DNA from 3 places in the Pedobacter sp. genome. Region 3 is predicted to be linked to each of the others. Evidence: riboswitches for the same ligand, from Rfam matches in the RefSeq annotation. Region 3 holds a riboswitch; each other region holds the start of a gene.
The links. A riboswitch is a leader RNA that binds a small molecule or an ion and turns the genes downstream of it on or off. The one in region 3 is predicted to bind S-adenosylmethionine.
Positions count from the first base shown of each region.

Region 1: it holds a riboswitch for S-adenosylmethionine, as region 3 does, so the genes downstream of both, ACQY77_RS04280 (SusC/RagA family TonB-linked outer membrane protein) here and ACQY77_RS02655 (O-acetylhomoserine aminocarboxypropyltransferase/cysteine synthase family protein) in region 3, are expected to answer to the same signal.
Region 2: it holds a riboswitch for S-adenosylmethionine, as region 3 does, so the genes downstream of both, metH (methionine synthase) here and ACQY77_RS02655 (O-acetylhomoserine aminocarboxypropyltransferase/cysteine synthase family protein) in region 3, are expected to answer to the same signal.

Region 1 is NZ_OZ257244.1:1,104,667-1,112,081, forward strand. It holds gene ACQY77_RS04280 (SusC/RagA family TonB-linked outer membrane protein) at 1-3,136, opposite strand, end outside; SAM riboswitch class I at 3,420-3,519, opposite strand; gene ACQY77_RS04285 (DUF72 domain-containing protein) at 3,730-4,626, shown strand; gene ACQY77_RS04290 (DUF1579 domain-containing protein) at 5,165-5,668, opposite strand; gene ACQY77_RS04295 (3'-5' exonuclease) at 5,803-6,516, shown strand; gene ACQY77_RS04300 (ABC transporter ATP-binding protein) at 6,516-7,415, shown strand, end outside.
Region 2 is NZ_OZ257244.1:2,494,242-2,501,656, forward strand. It holds gene metH (methionine synthase) at 1-2,493, opposite strand, end outside; SAM riboswitch class I at 2,664-2,766, opposite strand; gene ACQY77_RS09890 (Bax inhibitor-1/YccA family protein) at 2,903-3,658, opposite strand; gene ACQY77_RS09895 (hypothetical protein) at 3,696-4,262, opposite strand; gene murQ (N-acetylmuramic acid 6-phosphate etherase) at 4,329-5,144, opposite strand; gene ACQY77_RS09905 (S41 family peptidase) at 5,335-6,942, shown strand; gene ACQY77_RS09910 (short chain dehydrogenase) at 7,009-7,415, shown strand, end outside.
Region 3 is NZ_OZ257244.1:705,112-712,526, reverse strand. It holds gene ACQY77_RS02670 (queuosine precursor transporter) at 1-222, shown strand, start outside; gene ACQY77_RS02665 (homoserine dehydrogenase) at 396-1,640, opposite strand; gene ACQY77_RS02660 (homoserine O-acetyltransferase family protein) at 1,715-2,773, opposite strand; gene ACQY77_RS02655 (O-acetylhomoserine aminocarboxypropyltransferase/cysteine synthase family protein) at 2,812-4,143, opposite strand; SAM riboswitch class I at 4,420-4,530, opposite strand; gene ACQY77_RS02650 (hypothetical protein) at 4,742-5,743, shown strand; gene ACQY77_RS02645 (trans-sulfuration enzyme family protein) at 5,993-7,114, opposite strand; gene ACQY77_RS02640 (hypothetical protein) at 7,238-7,415, shown strand, end outside.

The sequences.
Region 1 (7,415 bases), 400 kb from region 3:
GCAGAGATTCTAAACCCTGCGCATTATCTGTTGCAAAAGCGGTTTCCGGATCGATGTTTGGCACATTTTTATGGATGATCCAAAGGTTACGGCCAATTAAGGTAAACCTTGCATTGGCTAATCCAATTTTAGAAATCCAGTTTTTTGGCAAATTGTAGCCTAAACTTACCTCTCTTAAACGAATCGCTGTAGCACTAAAAACATGCGCTTCATTTACGTTTGCAATAGATTTATAATATTGTTGGGCCGAAAGAATACTCGTATTTCTGGTACCATCTGCACGTACACCATCGAAGATAACCCCATCGTGGTAAACTGTGGCAGAACCTGGCGCTGTGCTACCGTGCGAAGGAAGCTGAACAGGCAACAAGGCTTTATTGTTACCAGGATAATAATAAGCTAACCCTCCATGCTCTTCATCCCTACCCGGCAAAGTTTCATCTAAAACGCCAGTGGTAAAACCGGTAGCATGTGTTCCCGAGTAAATTTGTCCGCCTACTTTAGCATCTACCAGGAAACCTAAAGTAAATCCCTTATAGCTGAAATCGTTATTGATACTTCCCAGCCATTTTGGTGTATAAGCGCCTAATACCTGCTTGTTTGGATTTACCTGAGGGTATCCGCTGGCATTCACAATCACGTGGCCATTCGCATCACGCAGATAAGCTGTTCCAAACAAAGTGCCATAGCGTTGGCCTATAGTAGCCAAAACCTGAACGCCACTGGTACCCAAAACCACACTGTTCAGTGATCCAGCTTCATCCAATTCCATAACTTTACCTCTGTTTGTAGAATAGTTTACGTTTACATCCCATTGTAAACCATCAGTTTGTTTAACAGGCGTAAGTCCTAACTGAACCTCTAAACCACGGTTATTGATCCTTCCGGCATTAATTACCTGCTGTGCAAAACCGGTAGCAGTACTGATATCTGCACTGTAAATCTGGTTAAAGCTATTTGTGTTATATGCACTTACATCTAAACGAACACGATTTTTAAGAAAAGCCAACTCAAAACCAATCTCGCTCGAATTGGTATATTCAGGTTTAAGGTTAGGGTTAAGGTACTTATCCGTTAGGGTAACTAAAGGATAGCTATCAAAAATCGGGTTAAATGGATAGGTATTGTTCAACTGATATGGATCTGTATCCTTACCTACCCTCGACCAACCGCCACGAATTTTGGCATAAGATAAAAAGTCGCTTTTCCAGCCAAAAGCTTCACTCAAAATAACACTGGCATTAGCTGAAGGATAGAAGTATGAATTGTTCTGAACAGGTAAAGTAGAAGACCAGTCGTTACGGGCCGTTAAATTCAGATACGCATAATCTTTAAAACCTAACTGTGCCGAAGAAAATAAACTGTATACTTTCAACTTGCTGTAGAAATTGGTAGAAGTTAAAGGATCCCTCGAATTGGCCAGGGTGTAAATTCCTGCTACTGCCAGGCGTGGGGCAATCTGGTTATTCTCTTCGTAAAATTTACTGCGAAGGTTACCCCCGGCTAAAACATCGAGATTAAAATCAGCGTTGAGACGCTTGTTGAAGCTTAAACTGGCTTCAGTATTGTTTTCATTTACGGTATAGCCGGTTTCCTGGTAAGAGCCAAATGGTGTTCCGTTGGTGCCATAGGCTACTCTTAATTTACGACGGTCGTTGTAATAATCATTACCGGTGTGGAAATTAGCTTTCAAATCACTTGTAATCTGATAAGTTAAACCTACAGTACCCAAAAGGCGATCACGACGTTGAGAAACCGTATTTTCGTACGCAATAAAATAAGGATTGCTGTAATAGCTGTTGTTCCAGTTAAATGTGTTTCCATTGGCATCTTTGTAATCCTTTAATGCTGCTACATCTACCTGCCTGCCGAACCATAAGAACTGCAGCATGGTACTGGTGGCTCTTCTTCCTGCCGATCCGGGAAGATTATCAGAAGAAGTACGCACATAATTTGCCGTTAAATCCAGTTTTAATTTTGGTAAAAGGTCGAAACTACTGTTAAAACCTAAACTGTTTTTATTCAATTCAGAATTGGGTACCACACCTTTTTGTGCACTGTTGTTATAAGAAAAACGATAATTGTAGGCCTCGCCACCTCCACTAAATGAAACACCATTATTCAAAGTATGACCAGTTTCGAAAAAGCTTCTTACGTTGTCCGGATGCGGTACAAAAGGTACAGCCACACCATTAGAATTGAATTGAGGTATTAAACGACCATCCATTTTAGGTCCCCAGCTCTCATCTACCCCATCGTTAACACCTCCGCCTTTTCCATCAACATAGCTAAACTGTCCGTTAGAACCCTGTCCATAAACATCCTGATAAGAAGGAAGTACCAGCAAATCTTCGAAAGTAGTACTCGAGTTTAATGAAATGCTGCGCGATTTTCCTCTTTTACCTGATTTGGTTTTGATGAGGATAACTCCGTTTGCTGCCCTCGAACCATACAAGGCCGCAGCATTTGGTCCTTTTAAAACACTGATTGACTCAATATCTTCAGAATTGATATCTGATATTGCATTGGCAAAATCTCTTGAGCCACCTGCACCTAACTGTGAGTTATCTACCGGAACACCATCCACAACAAATAAGGGTTGGTTATTGCCTGATATCGAAGTTTCGCCCCTGATCACTATTCGGGAAGAACCCATATTCCCCTGACTATTGGTGATGTTTACACCCGCAACTTTACCTGCTAAGGCATTAACCAGATTACTTTCTTTGGCTTCGGCAAGGTCCGATCCTTTCACTTCCTGAATGGCATAACCCAGCGATTTTTTTTCCTTATTGATTCCTAAGGCCGTTACCACAACTTCCTGAAGGTTATTTTTAGATTCTTCCAGGCTAACCTGTATTTTATTGCTTCCGCTTACTTTTAAAGTCTGTGTTAAATAACCGATATAGCTAAAAGTAAGCACATCACCTGTGGTCGCATCGATATTAAACTGGCCGTTACCATCAGTAATGGCGCCTGCCGATTTCCCTTGAATACGAATACTTACACCCGGAATGGGCAATCCGTCAGTTTTACCCACAACAGTTCCATTTAATTTACCCTGCCCTTGTGCAGAAAGGTTAAAAATGGTAAACAGCCAAAAAAGACTGAAAATTAATAGTTTGTTTTTAAACATTGCTCGTTAGTTAATGATTTTTAATGCAATAGAATTCCTGCCCGTTGTTAAAACAGGTACTCCTTAAATGTGAAAATGAAATCGGGGGTCTGCTAGTTAAAGCAGCAACACATGACTAGCGTTGAAGAAAGTGGTGTTTTAACAGCATGTACTGATAAAGAGGCATTTAGTGTACTAGGGGTAGATAAATTTTTCATAATAAAATTAATAATTACAAAATCTGGCTCACTAGTTACTTCATGTTAATCGAAAATCCTTAGTTGATAAGCTGCGAATAGCAAACTTTTTATCTCTCTTCTTTGCAGAAGCAGGAATTAGCACCTACCATTGCTGGGGTTGCTAAGACTTCACAGGGCCTTTCCCTCCGTCTTTCTGGATAAGTAATCTAAAGAACTACCGATTTTGGTTCGGCAAATGTATATAATATCTACCTTTTTAATAGTAATTATTTTAAAATAAATAAATCCTGACATTTCTCTGTTATTTCCTGCTGCCTATATTAAGCGAATTATTTAATTTTTTCCGGTTTTCGAAGAATTTGCCGGAAAGCCTTTTATCTTTGATCATCATTCAATCCGTTAAAAACTTTAGATATGAAATTTGGCCAAGTACAAGATCCTTCAACAATTGATTTCACCTTACCAAAGGATGCACCTGAAACCACAGCGATTTTAAAAGCCAACAAAGCCAAACAAGCTTTCGAAGCTTATGTAGGTTGTGCCAAGTGGAACAAAACTGATTTAAAGGGCTTTTATCCAAAGGGGACCAAAGATGAGTTGACTTACTATTCTACCCAATTCAATTCTATTGAGCTTAATGCTACTTTTTACGGCATGCCAACTTCAGAGCAAGTAATTACATGGACAGAGAAAACCCCGGCTGACTTTAAATTTTTCCCTAAGCTAACCAATAGTATCAGCCATTTCAAAAGATTGATCAATGTGAAAGAGCCGGTGGAACTATATTGCGATGCCATCAGTAATTTTGAGGATAAGTTAGGAATGGCCTTCCTTCAATTGCACGACAATTTTAAACCTAAAGATTTTGAACGTTTACAAAAAGTGGTTGAAGAATTTCCAAAGGTGATCCCTTTAGCGGTAGAAGTACGTAACGAAGAATGGTTTTCCAATCCTGCCGTAGCAAGCCAGTTTTCAGATCTTTTTGAAAAACATGGCGTAGCCAATATTATTGTAGATACAGCAGGGCGAAGAGATATGTTACACATGCGTTTAACCTCTCCTGTTGCATTTGTACGCTTCGTTGGCGCTAACGTAGACGATATCGATAAAAAACGCTTAGACGATTGGATTGAAAGAATTGTTGCCTGGAAAAAAGAAGGATTGGAAAAACTATACTTTTTTGTTCACCAAAATGTAGAGCTATCTTCTCCGCTATTTTCTGCCTATTTCACCAAAAAACTAAATGAAGCCATCGGCACAGATTTACATATTCCGGTAATGGCTAATCAGAGCACACCGAGTTTGTTTTAGTAGCTGTTAGTAGAAAGTAGTTAGTAGCAAGTATCAAGACAGGGAACCAGGCAGGTTACTGCGCTTTATCTTTGTTCTTTAGTATCAAGTATTGAGTATAAAGTATCAAGACTGGGAGTTCATATTATTCGCTTTAGTTTCGGCTTTCAATTACTCACCCAAGGCAACTAAGCTTGTTTGGCGACTTGGTATGCACTATAGGCCTCGGACTCCGGACCTCCGACCTTGAACTTTTTTTAGTAGCAAGTATTGAGTATAAAGTATCAAGACTGGGAGTTCATGTTATTCGCTTTAGTTTCGGCTTTCAATTACTCACCCAAGGCAACTAAGCTTGTTTGGCGACTTGGTATGCACTATAGGCCTCGGACTCCGGACCTCCGACCTCGGACTTTTTTTAGTATCAAGTATTTAGTATCAGGTATCAAGACCGGAAGCCCATCGGCTTTTTATTTAACCACCTGAGGCATCTAAGGCAATTAAGTAATTAAACAATTTATCTTTTCTGCTTTTTATTTTCGGACACCCGACCTCGGACCTCCTACTTTCTACTGTAAACCGTTTCAGTAGCCTTCGCATCTTCTCCTTCCGGCGAAATATTATAAGCTGTAAAAATAATTTCATCAGCATTAACAATTTTCAATTCCGTTCTCCAGCCCCATGGTGCTCCATACTCCGGACTTCCGTACGAACCTAAAATAGCGAAACCGTCATGCCCAATCAAGCCACTATCTCCGCTGGAAAGCATAATTTGTGTACCCATGTGAAAAGTGTCAATCCAGCTGGCCGAAAACCTCTGGTAAGGAATATCAAAACCAATAATCATCTTACCTTCAAAAGCTTTCCCTTCCAAACTACCTTGATAATCATAGGAGATAAAGCGTCCATCATAAAGTGTGGAGATCTCGGCAGTCATTGGTGATTCGTCTGCCAGTACGTCCTTTTCAAACCATGTTTTGGTTGTTCCTGTCCATGCCCCAACTAAACCCGTTAACAATTTATGTGCGCCATCTGCTAAAGACTGCTCTAATTTACTTTTTGCCATATTCAAACTTAATGAAAATTGCTTGATGATAAAAGTGATCTACAATGGAGAAGAGAAAACACTGAACATTAAAACGAGTCTTACCCTTGCCGGTTCGTCCTTGACTCAGCACTAATTTTTCCTTATCTTGTTGTATGCTTAGAACGTTAGATCTCAATCAAGTAATGGTGCTTGATATTGAAACAGTACCTCAATATCCACACTACAGCGAACTCCCACCTCACCTGCAACACCTCTGGGAGCAGAAAACCCATCACCAACGAAAAGAAGATCAGGATCCGGATGAATTTTACGAAAGAGCAGGTATTTTCGCTGAATTCGGTAAAATTATTTGCATCAGTCTGGGTATTTTTAATATTCATAATGGCACAAATGAATTACGGGTAAAATCATTTGCCGGGCATAACGAGAAAGAAATCCTTCAACAATTTCAGGCATTAATGAATAAGCAAAGTCCGGGATTATGTTTCTGTGCGCATAACGGCAAAGAATTTGACTTTCCATACCTCTGTCGCAGATTACTGGTTAATGGCCTGGATATCCCGGTTCAATTACAGCTTGCGGGTAAAAAACCCTGGGAAGTAAACCACCTCGACACCATGGAGCTTTGGAAATTTGGCGATTACAAACACTACACTTCTTTAAGCCTTTTAGCAGCAATATTTAACATTCCAACACCAAAAGATGATATTGATGGCAGTCAGGTACGGCAAGTTTACTACGAAGAGCAAAATTTGGATCGGATTGTGGTTTATTGTCAGAAAGACGTTGTTACAACCGCACAGGTTTTGTTAAAATTCAAAGGATTGGAAATAATTCCGCCAGAAAACATTACCATTGTATCCTAATGTTGAATGTAGACAATTTAAGCATAGACTTTTTCAATCAGGAAGAAAAAACCTGGTTCAAAGCCGTAAAAAACATCCACTTCGAAGTAAAAACAGGTAGTGTTCTGGGTATCGTTGGAGAATCAGGTTCTGGCAAATCAGTAACGTCCTTTTCTATCATGCGTTTACATGATGAGCGCGCTGCAAAAATTACCGGTAATATCAATTTCGAACAGGTTAGCCTGCTCAAATTAAGTAGCGAAGAGATCAGAAACTTTAGGGGAAACCAGATTTCCATGATCTTCCAGGAACCCATGACTTCCCTAAACCCAGTTTTCACTTGCGGAAATCAAGTGGCAGAAGCCATCGTATTACATCAAAAAGTTAGTAAATCTGAAGCTAAAGCTAAAACAATTGCCCTTTTTGAAGAGGTTAAGCTTCCACGTCCTGAAAAAATATTTGATAGCTACCCGCATCAGATTTCTGGAGGACAGAAACAACGTGTGATGATTGCCATGGCATTGAGCTGCAACCCGAAACTCCTAATTGCCGATGAGCCCACTACTGCCTTAGATGTTACGGTTCAAAAAACCATCCTGCAACTTTTACTTAAGCTGAAAACAGAACGGAACATGGCCATGATTTTCATTTCACACGATTTAGGTGTAGTAAATGAGATTGCCGATGAGGTAGCCGTCATGCTAAAGGGAGAAATTGTGGAGCAGGGGCCGGCAAAATCTATTTTCGAAAACCCTCAGCATCCTTATACCAAAGGCTTGCTGGCTTGCCGCCCTTCCCCCCTGCTTCAACTCAAAAAACTACCTGTTGTTGCCGATTTCCTCACCGGAAAAATTGATGACGCATCTGCTCATTTAAAACCCGAGAATCAGATCACAGCGTTCGAAATTGAAGAAAGACGC
Region 2 (7,415 bases), 1.8 Mb from region 3:
ACCCACTATTAAAGGAATGGTAAACCCTTCACGCTCCATTTCTTTGGCAAAATGAACCATTTCATCTAAAGATGGGGTAATTAATCCACTTAAACCGATGATATCAGCCTTAATTTCCTTTGCTTTTTTAATGATTTCCTGAGCCGGAACCATTACGCCCATGTCTATCACTTCAAAATTGTTGCAGGCTAAAACTACCCCAACAATATTTTTTCCAATATCGTGAACATCGCCTTTCACTGTTGCCAGTAAAATTCTTCCCGCAGAAGAGTTTTGATCCTGATCCGGATTGTCTAACTTTTCCTGCTCAATAAAAGGAAGCAGGTAAGCCACGGCCTTTTTCATTACTCGGGCAGATTTTACCACCTGCGGCAAGAACATTTTACCTGCTCCAAATAAATCCCCAACAATGTTCATCCCATCCATCAACGGACCTTCAATTACCTGGATAGGACGGGCGTATTTCTGTCGGGCTTCTTCTACATCACTATCTAAATGTTCAATTAAGCCTTTTACCAGCGAATGGGATAACCTTTCCTCTACTGTTCCTTTTCTCCATTCCTCATCCTTCACAATTTCTTTCCCTTTGGATTTTACGGTTTCTGCAAACTCTACCAGGCGTTCAGTAGCATCATCACGGCGGTTTAACAATACATCTTCCACCCTTTCCAATAATTCTGGTGGAATTTCCTGATAAACTTCCAACATCCCCGCATTTACAATTCCCATATCCAATCCTGCCTGGATGGCATGATAAAGAAAAGCCGAGTGCATGGCTTCGCGCACTACATTGTTTCCTCTAAATGAGAACGAGATATTAGAAACACCACCACTAACTTTCGCATGTGGCAGGTTTTGTTTAATCCAACGGGTAGCATTGATAAAATCGACAGCATAGTTATTATGTTCGTCTAATCCGGTTGCTACCGTTAATATATTTGGGTCGAAAATGATATCCTGCGGCGGAAAACCAACCTCATTCACCAGGATATCGTAACTTCTTTTACAAATTTCTATTCTGCGCTCGTAGTTATCGGCCTGCCCCTGCTCATCAAATGCCATAACCACTACCGCAGCACCATAAACCATAATCTTCTTAGCACTCTCTATAAACTTTTCTTCTCCTTCTTTTAAGGAAATAGAGTTTACAATACCTTTCCCCTGTAAACACTTCAAACCAGCCTCAATTACGCTCCATTTCGATGAATCGACCATGATCGGCAATTTAGCGATATCAGGTTCTGAAGCAATCAGGTTGAGGAATTTAGTCATGGCAGCTTCCGAATCCAACATTCCTTCGTCCATGTTCACATCAATTACCTGTGCACCACCTTCTACCTGTTGGCGGGCAACGGCAAGTGCAGCTTCATAATCTCCACTTAAAATTAATTTAGAGAATTTCGGAGAACCGGTGATGTTTGTTCTTTCACCAACGTTTACAAAAATACTTTCCGGAGTAATAGTTACAGGCTCCAGACCGCTCAAACGCATATTTGGAACAGGTGTAGGAATCTTTCTAGGGCTTGCTTTGCGTGCATTGGCTGCAATACAACCAATGTGATCAGGTGTAGTACCACAACAACCACCTACAATATTAACAAATCCGGAAGCTATAAAATCATCAACCAAATGCGCGGTTTCGTGAGGTTGCTCGTCATAAGCACCAAACTCGTTTGGTAAGCCTGCATTTGGGTAGGCAGAAACATAACACCCTGCTTTTGCGGCCAATTCTTCTATGTGCGGACGCATTTCTTTAGCGCCTAAAGCACAGTTAAAACCAATACTTAAAGGTTTTGCATGCACCACAGAGTTTAAAAAAGCCTCGGCTGTTTGCCCCGACAATGTACGGCCGGAAGCGTCGGTAATCGTTCCAGAGATCATAATCTCCAGTTTTTTACCCACTATCTCTTCATATTTTTTAATAGCGGCAATGGCCACTTTAGCATTTAAGGTATCAAAAATGGTTTCAATCAGGAGAATATCCGAACCACCATCCACCAAACCTCGAACTTGTTCATAGTAAGCATCAAAAAGTTCCTCGTAACTGATGGCCCTGAAACCAGGATCATTCACATCTGGCGATAAGGAAAGCGTGCGGTTAGTGGGTCCAACAGCTCCTGCAACAAAGCAAGCCCGATCTGGATTTTGCGCCATAAATTCGGTTGTAGCCGCTTTCGCAATACGTGCACCCTCAAAACTTAGCTCATAGCTCAGCTCTTCCATCTGGTAATCAGCCATAGAAATACGCTGTGTACTGAAAGTGTTGGTTTCGATAATATCAGCACCCGACTGCAGATATTCTAAATGAATCTGCTTAATAATATCCGGACGTGTAATATTAAGCAAATCGTTATTGCCTTTAACATCACAGGGGTGATCTTTAAAGCGCTCGCCTCTAAAATCTTCTTCCGTTAAAGTATAGCGCTGAATCATGGTACCCATAGCACCATCAATCACCAAAATACGTTTCTCTAATTCTTCTCTTATACCCATTTGTTGTTGTCTAGTAGTAAGTACTAGGTATCAAGTATCAAGACTGACTCACAGACTGAAAACTGATCAAAAAAGATCCTATTATAAGAACCTCGTCTTGATACTTGATACTGTATACCCGATACTTAAAAAAGCTTATTTAAAAAGTTGGCACATGATCGTACTTCCTAAACTTATCTTTCCCCGAATAAATCGGGATAGAATTTAGCACCTTGTTGGCACAGGTTGCTAAGACTTCGTTGGGTCTAATCCCTCCGTCTTTCTTAATAAGCATACAAAAATGCAACAAAGCAACATCATTTCCAAAAATTATCGCCCTGCTGCCAAATAAAATTACAAAGGCCATGCAAAATTGCACAGCCTTAAAGAATATTGTTCGGTTTGAACAGAAAATTGTAAACCGTTATTTCTATTTTCTACTTCCGAAAATACGAAGTAAGAAAAGGAAGATATTTAAGAAATCAAGATATAGTGATAGTGCAGCAACGATAGCCATCTTTTTAGAATCTACCTGTAATACCTGCTCACCACTCGCTTCAATTCCTTCGCCAATTCTTTTAATTTTTTGTACATCATAAGCTGTTAATGCAGTAAAGATTGCAATACCAATAAATGCCATAAACAAACTAAATTGTTCACTTTGGATAAACATATTGATTACGCTTGCAATTACCAATGCTATAACGCCCACCATTAAAATCGGACCGAATTTACTCAAATCAATGTTGGTTGTGTAACCCATAAAGGCCATAATTCCGAAGATTAAGGCAGCGCCACCAAAGCAGCTTACTACCGAACCTGAGGTATAAGTTAATAAGATAAAGCTTAGACTAATACCTGTTAATACGGCATAGAGCACGAAAACGCCGATCAGTGCTGGCAATGATAATCTGCTTAAACCAAAGCCCATCAATAACACTAAGCCTAGCGGTGCAAACATAGCGATATATCCAAAAATAGACATTCCTACTTTTCCTGTTGATGGATTAACGGTAAGTAAGTATTGCATTAAACTTTCACTAGTGCCAAATAAATAGGCCGCTACAGTAGAAAGACTTAAGGCAACAAACATCCAGGTAAAAACGTGTGCAAAGAATTTCTTAGAAACGCTGCCTTCCTGAACAAAAACACTGTTGTCCTGATATTGATAATTTTGTTGTTCCATTGTTATTTTGTGTATTTATGAATATAAAAATAAGTTTTTAATTTAATCTTTTTGTCAGCTGTTCTTCAACTTTCTTAAAGAACTGTAGTGGTTTTAGTGTTCTCCAGGGCAGATTATCCAATTCACCACCGAAGTTAATGTAATAATCGATATTATTATCACGAAATTCGCGAATCACATGCTCCTGAAAGTTAACGCCAACAATCCATCCCTCTTCTACTTCCTGAAACCATTCTTCATAGTAACTGTCATCAGAAGCATGAAAGTTCAGCACATTTTCACCAATCAGGATAAATTTATTTATTCCCTCATCCATCATCAGCTCCAGAATATCCCGCTTCAACATCATAATATCATTATTGATGGCATCATTCCACTCGCCAATAAATTCTATAATGGCATAAGCACGATCATAATCAGCAAATAATACCTTCATGTAAAGTGTATTTGAGCCAAACTCATCCCACTGCGGGTGTAATAAGAAGTTATAAATCTGTTTATCAAAATATAACTCCGAATATTCGGTATTGTAAAATGGAGAACGTTCGTCTTCTGCTGAAATGTATTCATCTCTCCATTGGTAGTAAGGCTCAATCTCGTGCATCAGTTCATTTTTTTTCCTGGCCCAAATTACAGCGGTATCCGAAGCCAAAAGTCCTTATCTTTAAAATTAATGTGGCGCCTGATGGCCTGCTTCTACTGCTTTACGCACGCTTCCATAACGGCTAAGCAAATCGGCAGCCTCATCGTAGCCAATATTTAGTTCATCGGCAACCATAAGTGTACCCCGATCTACTAACTTATGATTGGTTAACTGCATATCAACCATTTTATTACCTACCACACGGCCCAATTGAACCATTACTGTGGTGCTCAGCATGTTTAAAACCAGCTTTTGCGCTGTACCAGATTTCATCCGGGTAGATCCCGTTATAAACTCGGGGCCTACAACCACCTCAACAGGAAAATCAGATTCTGCAGCTATTGGCCCACCCGTATTACATACGATGCAACCCGTTAAAACACCGTGTTTACGTGCAGTATTCAATCCGCCAATTACGTAAGGTGTTGTACCTGAAGCCGCAAGACCTACCAAACAATCTTTTTCATTGATTTCAAATTCCATCAAATCTTTCCAGGCTTGTTCCTCATCATCTTCGGCAAACTCTACAGCTTTTCTAATCGCGGTATCGCCACCAGCAATGATTCCTACAACCCAATCAAAAGGTACGCCATAAGTTGGTGGACATTCAGAAGCATCTACCACACCTAACCTCCCGCTCGTTCCGGCACCGATATAAAATAACCTGCCACCCTTTTTCATTCTTTCGGCAACTGCCGAAGTTAACTTCTCTATCTGAGGCAAACATTTCTCAACCGCATATGCAACCGTTTTATCCTCATTATTAATGCCTTGCAAAACCTCCATTACCGACATTTTCTCAATGTGGTTATAGTGCGATTCCGACTCGGTAACTCTATTCATAAATTTAATTTTGATAAAATTCGGTAAATTCTTTCTAAAACCTTGCTTAAAAATTCAAAAATATGAAGCAAAATGAAGATTTGTATCAGGCGTAAAAAAGTTACCGTAAAATAATGTAAACAAAATGTATGAAAATAAGGTTAAAAAAATACATCAACCCGCTAATTTTCATAAATTTGCAGTAACGCTAATGAAAAAGAACACCCGCTATAATCTCCTCATCGCCTTAAGTTATTCCATCGTTTTAATTGCAGGAATGATCTTGGGTATTAAATTCATCAAGGATCAGGGATTTGGTGTACAGAGAAGTCCGCAATTGGCTAATGGAAACTCCGACAAATTAGACGAAATACTCCACATCATCAATAAAAATTATGTAGATGAAATCAATACAGATTCACTACATAACTTACCTATTGACAGCGTTTTACATCAATTAGATCCACATAGTGTATACCTCCCGCCCACCGATGCGCAGGACATGACCGATAACCTCGAAGGAAATTTTGAAGGTGTTGGCATAGAATATTATATGCTCAATGATACCATGATGGTAACTGGCGTAGTTAAAGACGGACCGGCTTATCAGGCAGGAATAAAACTGGGCGACAAAATATTGAGTATAGACTCGACAATGGTAAGTGGCAGACAGTTGCCGAAAGATCAGCTAACCGGAAGATTTAGGGGGAAATCCGGAACAGGTGTAGGCGTTGTACTGCTCCACAATGGCAGCACACAGCCCAACCGCATCATGGTAACGCGAGGTAAAGTGAATATCAGTAGCATTGATGCCGCTTACATGATCAACAATGAAACAGGATATGTAAGAATCAGTAAATTCGGTGCCAACACCGATAGCGATTTCACAGCTGCAGCTGCCAGTTTGAAAGCAAGGGGCATGAAGAAACTCATTCTCGATTTGCGGGACAATGGCGGAGGGTATTTTACCGCTGCAACCGGCCTCGCAGATCAGTTTTTACCCGAAAATAAGTTGATTGTTTATACCCAGGGTAAACACGAGCCAAGAACCGATTATTTTTCTACCGGAACAGGCGCCTTCCAAAATGGCAAACTCGCTATCCTGATTAATGAAAACACCGCCTCAGCCAGTGAGATCGTTGCCGGTGCCATTCAGGATTTAGGACGGGGTATTATTGTTGGCCGCAGATCTTTTGGCAAAGGACTGGTGCAGGAACAATTTGCCTTTAACGATGGCTCAGCCTTAAATTTAACCATCGCAAGATATTACACACCTTCTGGTCGCAGTATCCAAAAATCTTACAAAAAAGGATATGATGCTTATAAACACGAACTCGATGAGCGAATGATGGATGGTGAGTTAACGGGAGACAGAACATCTTTTAAAGATTCTATTGAAAAAGCAGAAGGTGTAAATGTAAATGTTTCAAAAAGGGGAAAAACCGTAGGCGGTATACAACCGGATGTTTTTGTTAAACTGGATACTACCGGCTATAATAGATTTTATAGCAACCTGGTGAGCAAAAAAGTCCTCTCAGACTACGTTTTTAATATTTTAACCTTTAGATACAGTGCTTCATTTGTAGAGCAGAATATCAATACATTCAACATCAGTGATAACGATTTTAAGGATTTCATCGGCTTTATGCAACGCAGAAATGTTCCCATAGATCGTTTTCAACTATATAGTGCCAAAGCAATCATTTTAAACGACCTGAAGGCGTTACTTTGCCGTTACTACCTTGGAGATGTTGGCTATTACAAGGCTGCGAACCAAAGCGATAACGCTGTAAAACAGGCGCTGGCTAATCTACAATAAGCTAATTTTCAATAAAGAGAAAACAATTTACTACCCCTTAATTGTTTCCTATCAAATGCTATTGATATGAAAATTATTATTGTTGGGGCTACCGGAACATTAGGCAAAAAAGTAGCAGATGCCTTTGCCCAAAAACATGAAGTTATACGCGTAGGCCACACCCGTGGAGATTTTCAAGTGGACATTACCGATGAATCTTCCATAAAAAAAATGTTCGATCAAATTGGGCCTTTCGACGCCCTGATCAGTACTACGGGTAAAGGTCCTTTTGCAAAAATACAGCAAATGACCGGTGATAACATGAAGAAAGGCTTACTGGATAAATTATTGGGCCAGATTAACCTGGTACTCATCGGACAGCATTACATTAATCCATCGGGCTCATTTAGCCTAACATCCGGTATTCTTGCCGATCATCCCGTAGCCGCCGGCGCTGCATTGAGTACCATTAATGGCGGACTTAATTCTTTTAT
Region 3 (7,415 bases):
TTTATTGATAGTTTCGTCGTTATTTTCATTGCGTTTTATCTGAACCCACAGTACCATTACAGTTGGCAAATGGTGGCTGCAATTGGCCTGGTGAATTATACTTATAAATTTATAGTGGCTATACTAATGACACCTATTTTGTACCTGGTTCATGGTTTAATAGATGGATATCTGGGTAAAGATCTGGCGAACAAGCTGATTAAGATGGCGGCTAGAGGGTAGGTTAGTAATTCTGAGTCTTGAGTTCTGAGTCTTGAGTTCTGAGTTTGGAGTACTGAGTCTTGAAGAGTAAGGACCAACAACTAAATTTATACAATTCTAATAAAAGCTAAAGGTCGGAATCGCTCCGACCTTTGCAACAACAAAACAAATAAAAATTAACCTTAAAAAAAATCTTATAGAAGGGCTGCTTCAGCGGCAAGGCTACCACTTAACGCTTTTTCTTCTTTATATATCTGTCTTCCGGTGTAAGCCACGAAAACATCCTGGTTTAATAATAAATCGCGGTTTTTAATCAGGTTTTCTAATTTAACAGTACCGATTACATATTTGAATTCGCTGGCTGCATAACGTTCGCTGATGTTATCAAATTCAAGTAAGCTGATTAAATCTTCATCCGCATACCGTAGATAAATTTCCAATAAAATATTTTCCGTGTGCTGAACACCAATTTCCTGGTGGTATTTTTTGTATTCGTAACGGTAATCATAACGTAGGGCTGCAATATCAGAAAGTACAGCAGCTCCTGTTGGATGACCGCCTGCACCTTTGCCAAAGAAGAATTGTTTATCAGCGAAAGCTGCCTGAACCGTAACTGCATTGTACTCATTTTCTACATTGTAAAGAAAATCATCTTTCCCAACCAATTTGGGCAACACATAGGTCACAATTTGTTTGGTATTTACCTTACGCGCAGTAGGTACGAGTTTAATTTTTAAATTCTTTTCCTTAGCATATTTAATGTCATGCTGCGATAAGTTCTGGATACCAATATTTAAAATGGCATCAGGATTAACAAATAAGCCGTAAGCATGGGCTGTAGCAATAGCCAATTTATATTTGGGATCGTAACCTCCCACATCTAAAATAGGATCAGTTTCTGCAAAACCTAAGTCCTGAGCTTCTTTTAAGGCAGCATTATAACTTTGATTCTCATTAAATATTTTAGAAAGTATATAGTTAGAAGAACCATTGAAAATTCCACTTAAAGCATGGAAAAGCTCATTGTCGTAATATTCTTCCAGGTTCCTGATAATTGGAATACTACCACAAACTGCTCCTTCATACAATAATGAAGTACCGTGTTCCTGTTGTAGAGCAACCAACTCAGCCAGATGGGTAGCAATCATTTTTTTATTGGCAGAAACCACATTTTTACCATTCTTTAGGGCGGTGGTTACAATTTCGTAAGCGGCTTCTGCATCATTAATCAACTCCACAATGGTGTTGATTTCTGTATTGTTTAATATTTCGTTGCGATCTGTGGTAAACAAATCCTTATCCAGGGTACGTTTTTTCCTGGGATCTTTTATCGCAATTTTAATGATTTCTAAGTTGAGGTTCTGGCTTTGAATGATATCCAGTAATCCTTGTCCAACTACACCAAAACCAAAAAGTCCGATTTTTAAATTTTTACTCATTTTATTTTTATGATTGTACAGCGTTAAGACTGATGCTCTATCTGTTGTTATTGAATAAGTTGTGGTAATAAGTATTAGGCAGTATGCTGAAGTTTGATGATCTTTTTGTTACTGCTTTCTCTCAAAAAAGTACCAATGATATTGGTTAATGCATTGGTTTCAATTAAGAAGCCATCATGCCCATAATCAGAGCTGATTACCGAAAATTCGGCACCCTGAATATGATCTGCAAGGTACTTTTGTTCTGATACAGGGAAGAGAAAATCGTTTTCTATGCCTATTACAAGTGTATTCGCCTTTACTAATTTTAAAGCATCTGCAATGCTTTTTCTGTTTCGACCAACATTGTGGCTATCCATGGCTTTGGTCAAATAGTAATAGCTGTAAGCATTAAAGCGATTGATGAGTTTTTCTCCCTGATAATTTTGATAAGAAGAGGCCCTGAAATTATCGGTTTTTTCGTTTACGCTTTCAACCTGTGTATTGCCGTACGCACTATAAGTTCTATAACTCAGCAAAGCGATACTCCGTGCAGTTTTTAAACCTTTACTGCCACCATTGGGCTGGTTTGCAAAAAAGGTACGATCGGTGGTGATGGCTAAACGCTGACTTTCGTTAAAAGCAATTCCCCAGGGAGAATGTACTGCATTAGTGGCGATAAGTATTAAATTTTCAATTCTATTCGGTTCAATAATACTCCATTCAACAGATTGTTGTCCTCCTAATGAACCACCTATTAAGACTTTAATTTGTTCAATGCCCAAATGTGCAGCCAGCAGTTGATGTGCCGAAACAAAATCACGGATGCTGAACTGAGGAAAAGCTAAATAGTAAGGTAAACCAGTAACAGGATTCGTGCTAAGCGGGTTAGTAGTACCATAATGAGAACCTAAAACATTTGCACACACAATAAAGTGCTCATTCGGATTGAAAAGGACGTTTTGTCCGAATAAACCTTCCCACCATTCAAAAACATCCGCATTGGCTGTTAAGGCATGACAAACCCAAATGACATTGTCTTTTTGCGCGTTTAATTTTCCATAAGTTTGATACGCAATCTGTAAATTCCGTAATTTCTTACCGTTTTCTAGCTTAAATTGTTTAGGGTGATTATATATTGAAGATGTACTCATGTTAAAATTTGTTGTGTTGTTGTAAAAGAACTTTGCCTTTATGCGTTTAAACCATTTGAAGCAACACTAGCATTAATACTGGCAAATGCTTGTTCAAAATCAGCTTTAATATCATCTATATGTTCAATACCAACAGATACCCTTAATGCATTAGGTTTAACACCTGCAGCCAATTGTTCTTGCTCATTTAATTGCTGATGGGTAGTAGCAGATGGCTGGATAATTAATGTTTTAGCATCTCCAACATTTGCCAGGTGCGAAACCAATTTTAAATTATCGATTACCTGACTTGCATTTTCTTTGCTGCCATTCAATTCGAACGATAAAACTGCACCAAAGCCATTACTCAAGTATTTCTTTGCGAGGTTGTTATATGGGCTGCTGGCCAATCCGGGATAATCTACTTGTTTTACAGCAGGATGGTTTTCTAACCAGGTAGCAAGTGCTAAAGCATTATCTACATGACGTTGTACCCGGAGAGATAATGTTTCCAAACCTTGTAATAATAAGAATGAATTGAAAGGAGATAGGGCAGGGCCAAGATCTCTTAATCCTTCTACGCGTGCACGAATGATGAATTGGATGTTTCCGAATGGTCCACCGATGCCGAAAACATCATTGAATACAAGTCCGTGATAGCCCGCAGATGGTTCGGTAAACTGAGGGAATTTGCCATTTCCCCAATTGTAGTTGCCACCATCAACAATAACGCCGCCAATACTTGTTCCATGACCACCAATCCACTTGGTTGCTGATTCTACAACAATGTTAGCGCCATGTGCCAGTGGTTTAAACAAATATCCTGCTGCACCAAAGGTGTTATCTACAATAAATGGAATATCATATTTCTTGGCAATTGCAGCAATTTTTTCAAAATCAGGAACACTGAATGAAGGATTACCAATCGTTTCCAGGTAAATGGCTTTGGTTTTATCAGTGATTTTACGTTCAAAATCTTCCGGATCATCGCCATTGGCAAAATCTACCTGAATGCCTAAACGTTTAAATGTTACTTTGAATTGGTTGTAAGTACCTCCATATACATGAGAAGAGGAAACAATTTGATCTCCGGCTTCTAATATGTTATGTAAAGCAATAAATTGTGCTGCCTGGCCCGATGCAACGGCCAATGCTGCAACCCCTCCTGCTAATGCCGCAATCCGTTTTTCAAAAACATCTGTTGTTGGATTCATGATGCGCGTATAGATATTGCCAAATTCCTTAAGGGCAAATAAATTGGCGCCATGCTCAGCGCTTTGAAAACCATAAGAAGTGGTTTGGTATATAGGAACTGCTCTTGATCCTGTTGTTGGATCTATTTCCTGACCAGCGTGCAATTGTAAGGTTTCAAATTTATATGAAGTAGACATAATTTCTAATGATTAAATTTTAATTGTTTTGATTTTGGCATGCATTGATTGCAATATGATCTTGCAAATCATGATAGGGTGTACCCTCCGTTCAGAGGGCCTTCCAGTTTGAATATTAACAAAAAAGGAAGATTTTTAGATTACTGTATGCAACAGCACATACCAGTAATCGACTGCATATCATAACAAATAAAAGAAATTGAAGAATTTTCTACTTTTTTAAAGTTTAGACTGGGCTCGCTTAGCGATTGAAGATTTATTACTTTCATCAGTTTAAATTTATATCTCCAAATAACACCATGTTACTCGGTCAGGAATTGGCACCTTCTCTTTCTGAGGGTTGCCAGTGGGTCTTAGAGCCAGTCTCTCGCCACTTCTTTATAAATCAACCTGTCTAGATTGACTTTTATTTAGCTTCTCTGCCAAATAATATTCCAAATGTCTGAATTATATTTTTATTTGCCAAATTAAATTTTGAAAAATAATTAACCAGCTGAAAATCAAATTTGTAACTTTATGGTGTTAAAACGAACTGCTCAATATAAGTATTAATTGATCCCAAAATTTTATGTTTGTTCCTATCTAATCATTCTACACCATGAAAACGAAATCTATAATTATCGCACTATCACTATCGATTACTGCATTTTCTGCTCAAGCTCAGTTTGGAGGGCTAAAAGATAAGCTCTTAAAAGTTGGGACAGCACAAGGTGCTAAAGCTTTGGGGGTTGATCGGTTTTTGAAACAACCTGCGGCTATTACCACGAATTTTGAAGATGTTAACCGCGAAGGGGAAATGATGCCTGATTTTAAATCTAAGGAGAAATTTCAACCGCTTTACCTGCTCCCTAAGGCACCTGAAGGCGGTTATGTACTTTGTGAAGGTTACTATGAAATTACAAATAAGAGCTATTGCTTAAAGGCCGGTACATTTGCACCTTCTAAAGGTGATGGCTATATGTTTGCACCGGTACTTGGGCCAAAAGAAGATATCGTTGTAGCTGTTTTGAAAAGTGCCGAGAAGCATCCCGACGTGGAGCAACATGATATTCAGGTTTTACTCTGGACCATTATTGCCAGAACTAAATTTGCTGATTATGCAGGGCAGGTAAAGCTAACAGCCATTAAACTGTTAAGCACTAAACAACTTACTCAACTGGAAGGAGGTGCCTTGGGAATATTGCCTTTTGACGTGATGCAAAAAGCAAAAGATCAACTCCCTGATGGAGTAAAAGCTGTTTTTGAAGCAGAAAATAATATACGCCAATTGGTAGCTTCTGGTAATTATACCTATGCCGACATGGAGAAATATGCAATTATTGCCGGTATGGCTCCTCCACGGGCCGATGTTCCGAGCGGCATCTGGACCAAGCACCCTGATGGTTATTATGTGCGTTATTTCCCTTCCGGATACTCGATCACCAAAGTGCAGGTTTATGTTCCTAAAGAATTGGTAGCAGGAGGTAAAACCATTATTTATGACGCCGCAGGAGATATTGCCTGCCCGGCTAATACCGGTTCGCAACGCTTAGCGCAAACCAATGAACCTTTAAATCCGGATTACACCATTAAATTAGTTACCGTTTGTAACCCTAAATAATTCAAACCCATGGCTTGTGGCTCACAAACCATCATCAGTTATCATGTCATTAATGGTCTGTGGCACACGGACCATTAATGACTATGTCTCCCGTTCGAATGCGATTGTGATATTGTTCCATGTGTTACGGAATAAGAATATTTAGATTATTCTTAATTATTATAGTTCGTATGTAACGAACCAGGGTTTATTCAATCAATTTAACCCATGGTTCCTGATATTAATCCATGGTCTGTAACACAGGGGCCATTATGAAAATGCAAGTGCTTGCGCTAAATCAGCAATAATATCATCCACATGCTCCAACCCAACGGAAATACGGAGTAAATTTTTAGGCGTTTTACTATCTGGTCCTTCAACAGAGTAACGGTGCTCGATTAAGCTTTCTACACCACCAAGACTGGTTGCCTGCGCGAAAAGTTTTACCTTGTTTACGACTTTTCTAGCTGTTTCTACATCACCTTTTACCAGAAATGACATCATTCCACCAAAATCTTTCATCTGTTTTTTCGCAATTTCATGTTGCGGGTGATTGGCTAAACCCGGATAAAATACAGCTTCTACATTTGGGTGTTGATTAAGATATTCGGCAACCTGCTTTCCATTTTCGCAATGGCCTTTCATGCGGTAGGCAAGCGTTTTTATACTTCTGCTGAGTAAATAACAATCGAATGGGGAAGGTACAGCACCACCGGTTTGCTGTACATTTTTTATCCGCTCCCAAAGTTCATCTTTTTTAGCCGTTACTAAAATTCCGCCTAAAATATCGCTGTGACCGCCCAGATACTTGGTACTGCTGTGCATTACGATATCGGCGCCTAAAAGGATCGGGTTTTGTAAAATCGGTGAAGCAAATGTACTGTCGCAAGCCATGGTAATTTGCTTGCTCCTGGCAATAACTGCAATTGCTTCAATATCGGTAACCTTTAATAACGGATTAGAGGGTGTTTCAGTCCAGATAAGTTTAGTATTCGGTTTGATAGTAGATTTAACCAGTTCTAAATCAGTTTGGTCGATAAAGTCAAACTCCAGTGTGTCTGCAAAAATAGTGAGTAATTGTTTTTTAAAACCCCAGTACATATCATCAGGAGCAATAATATGGCTACCTGCTTTGAGTGCCTGGAATAAAGACATTCCGGAAGTATTTCCCGAAGAAAATGCAGCAGCATCTTCACCGTATTCCAGTTTGGCAACAGTGTTTTCTAAAGCAGACCGGTTTGGATTGCTAACCCTACTGTACATATGTCCTCCAGGGTATCCACCTTCCTCATCGCGAAAAAATGTTGTCGATAAGTTGATTGGAGGGGTAACGTCACCAGTAGCGCTCTTTACAAGATTAGAAGCGTGAATAGCAAGGGTTTCGGGTTTCATGATGATTTATATTTAAAAGGAAATTTTGAGCGCGCAATTTAACAATTTGAAGCAAAAATCCTTTGTAAAAATGTTTTGGCAAGATTTATGTAATCAATTTGCCGAATTATAAAATAAACTAAAATGAAAAGATTTTTTATAGCTATCGCGATAGCATGTACTACATTGGTGATGTTGCAAAGTTGCTCATCAACCAAAAATGCAACTTCTGGTATTAACGGAGGTAGAGGTACGGTTGTAGGTACCTGGGTGCTTAACAGTGTTACTTTAGAGGGATTACCTGATCAGGCTGTACAGGGTT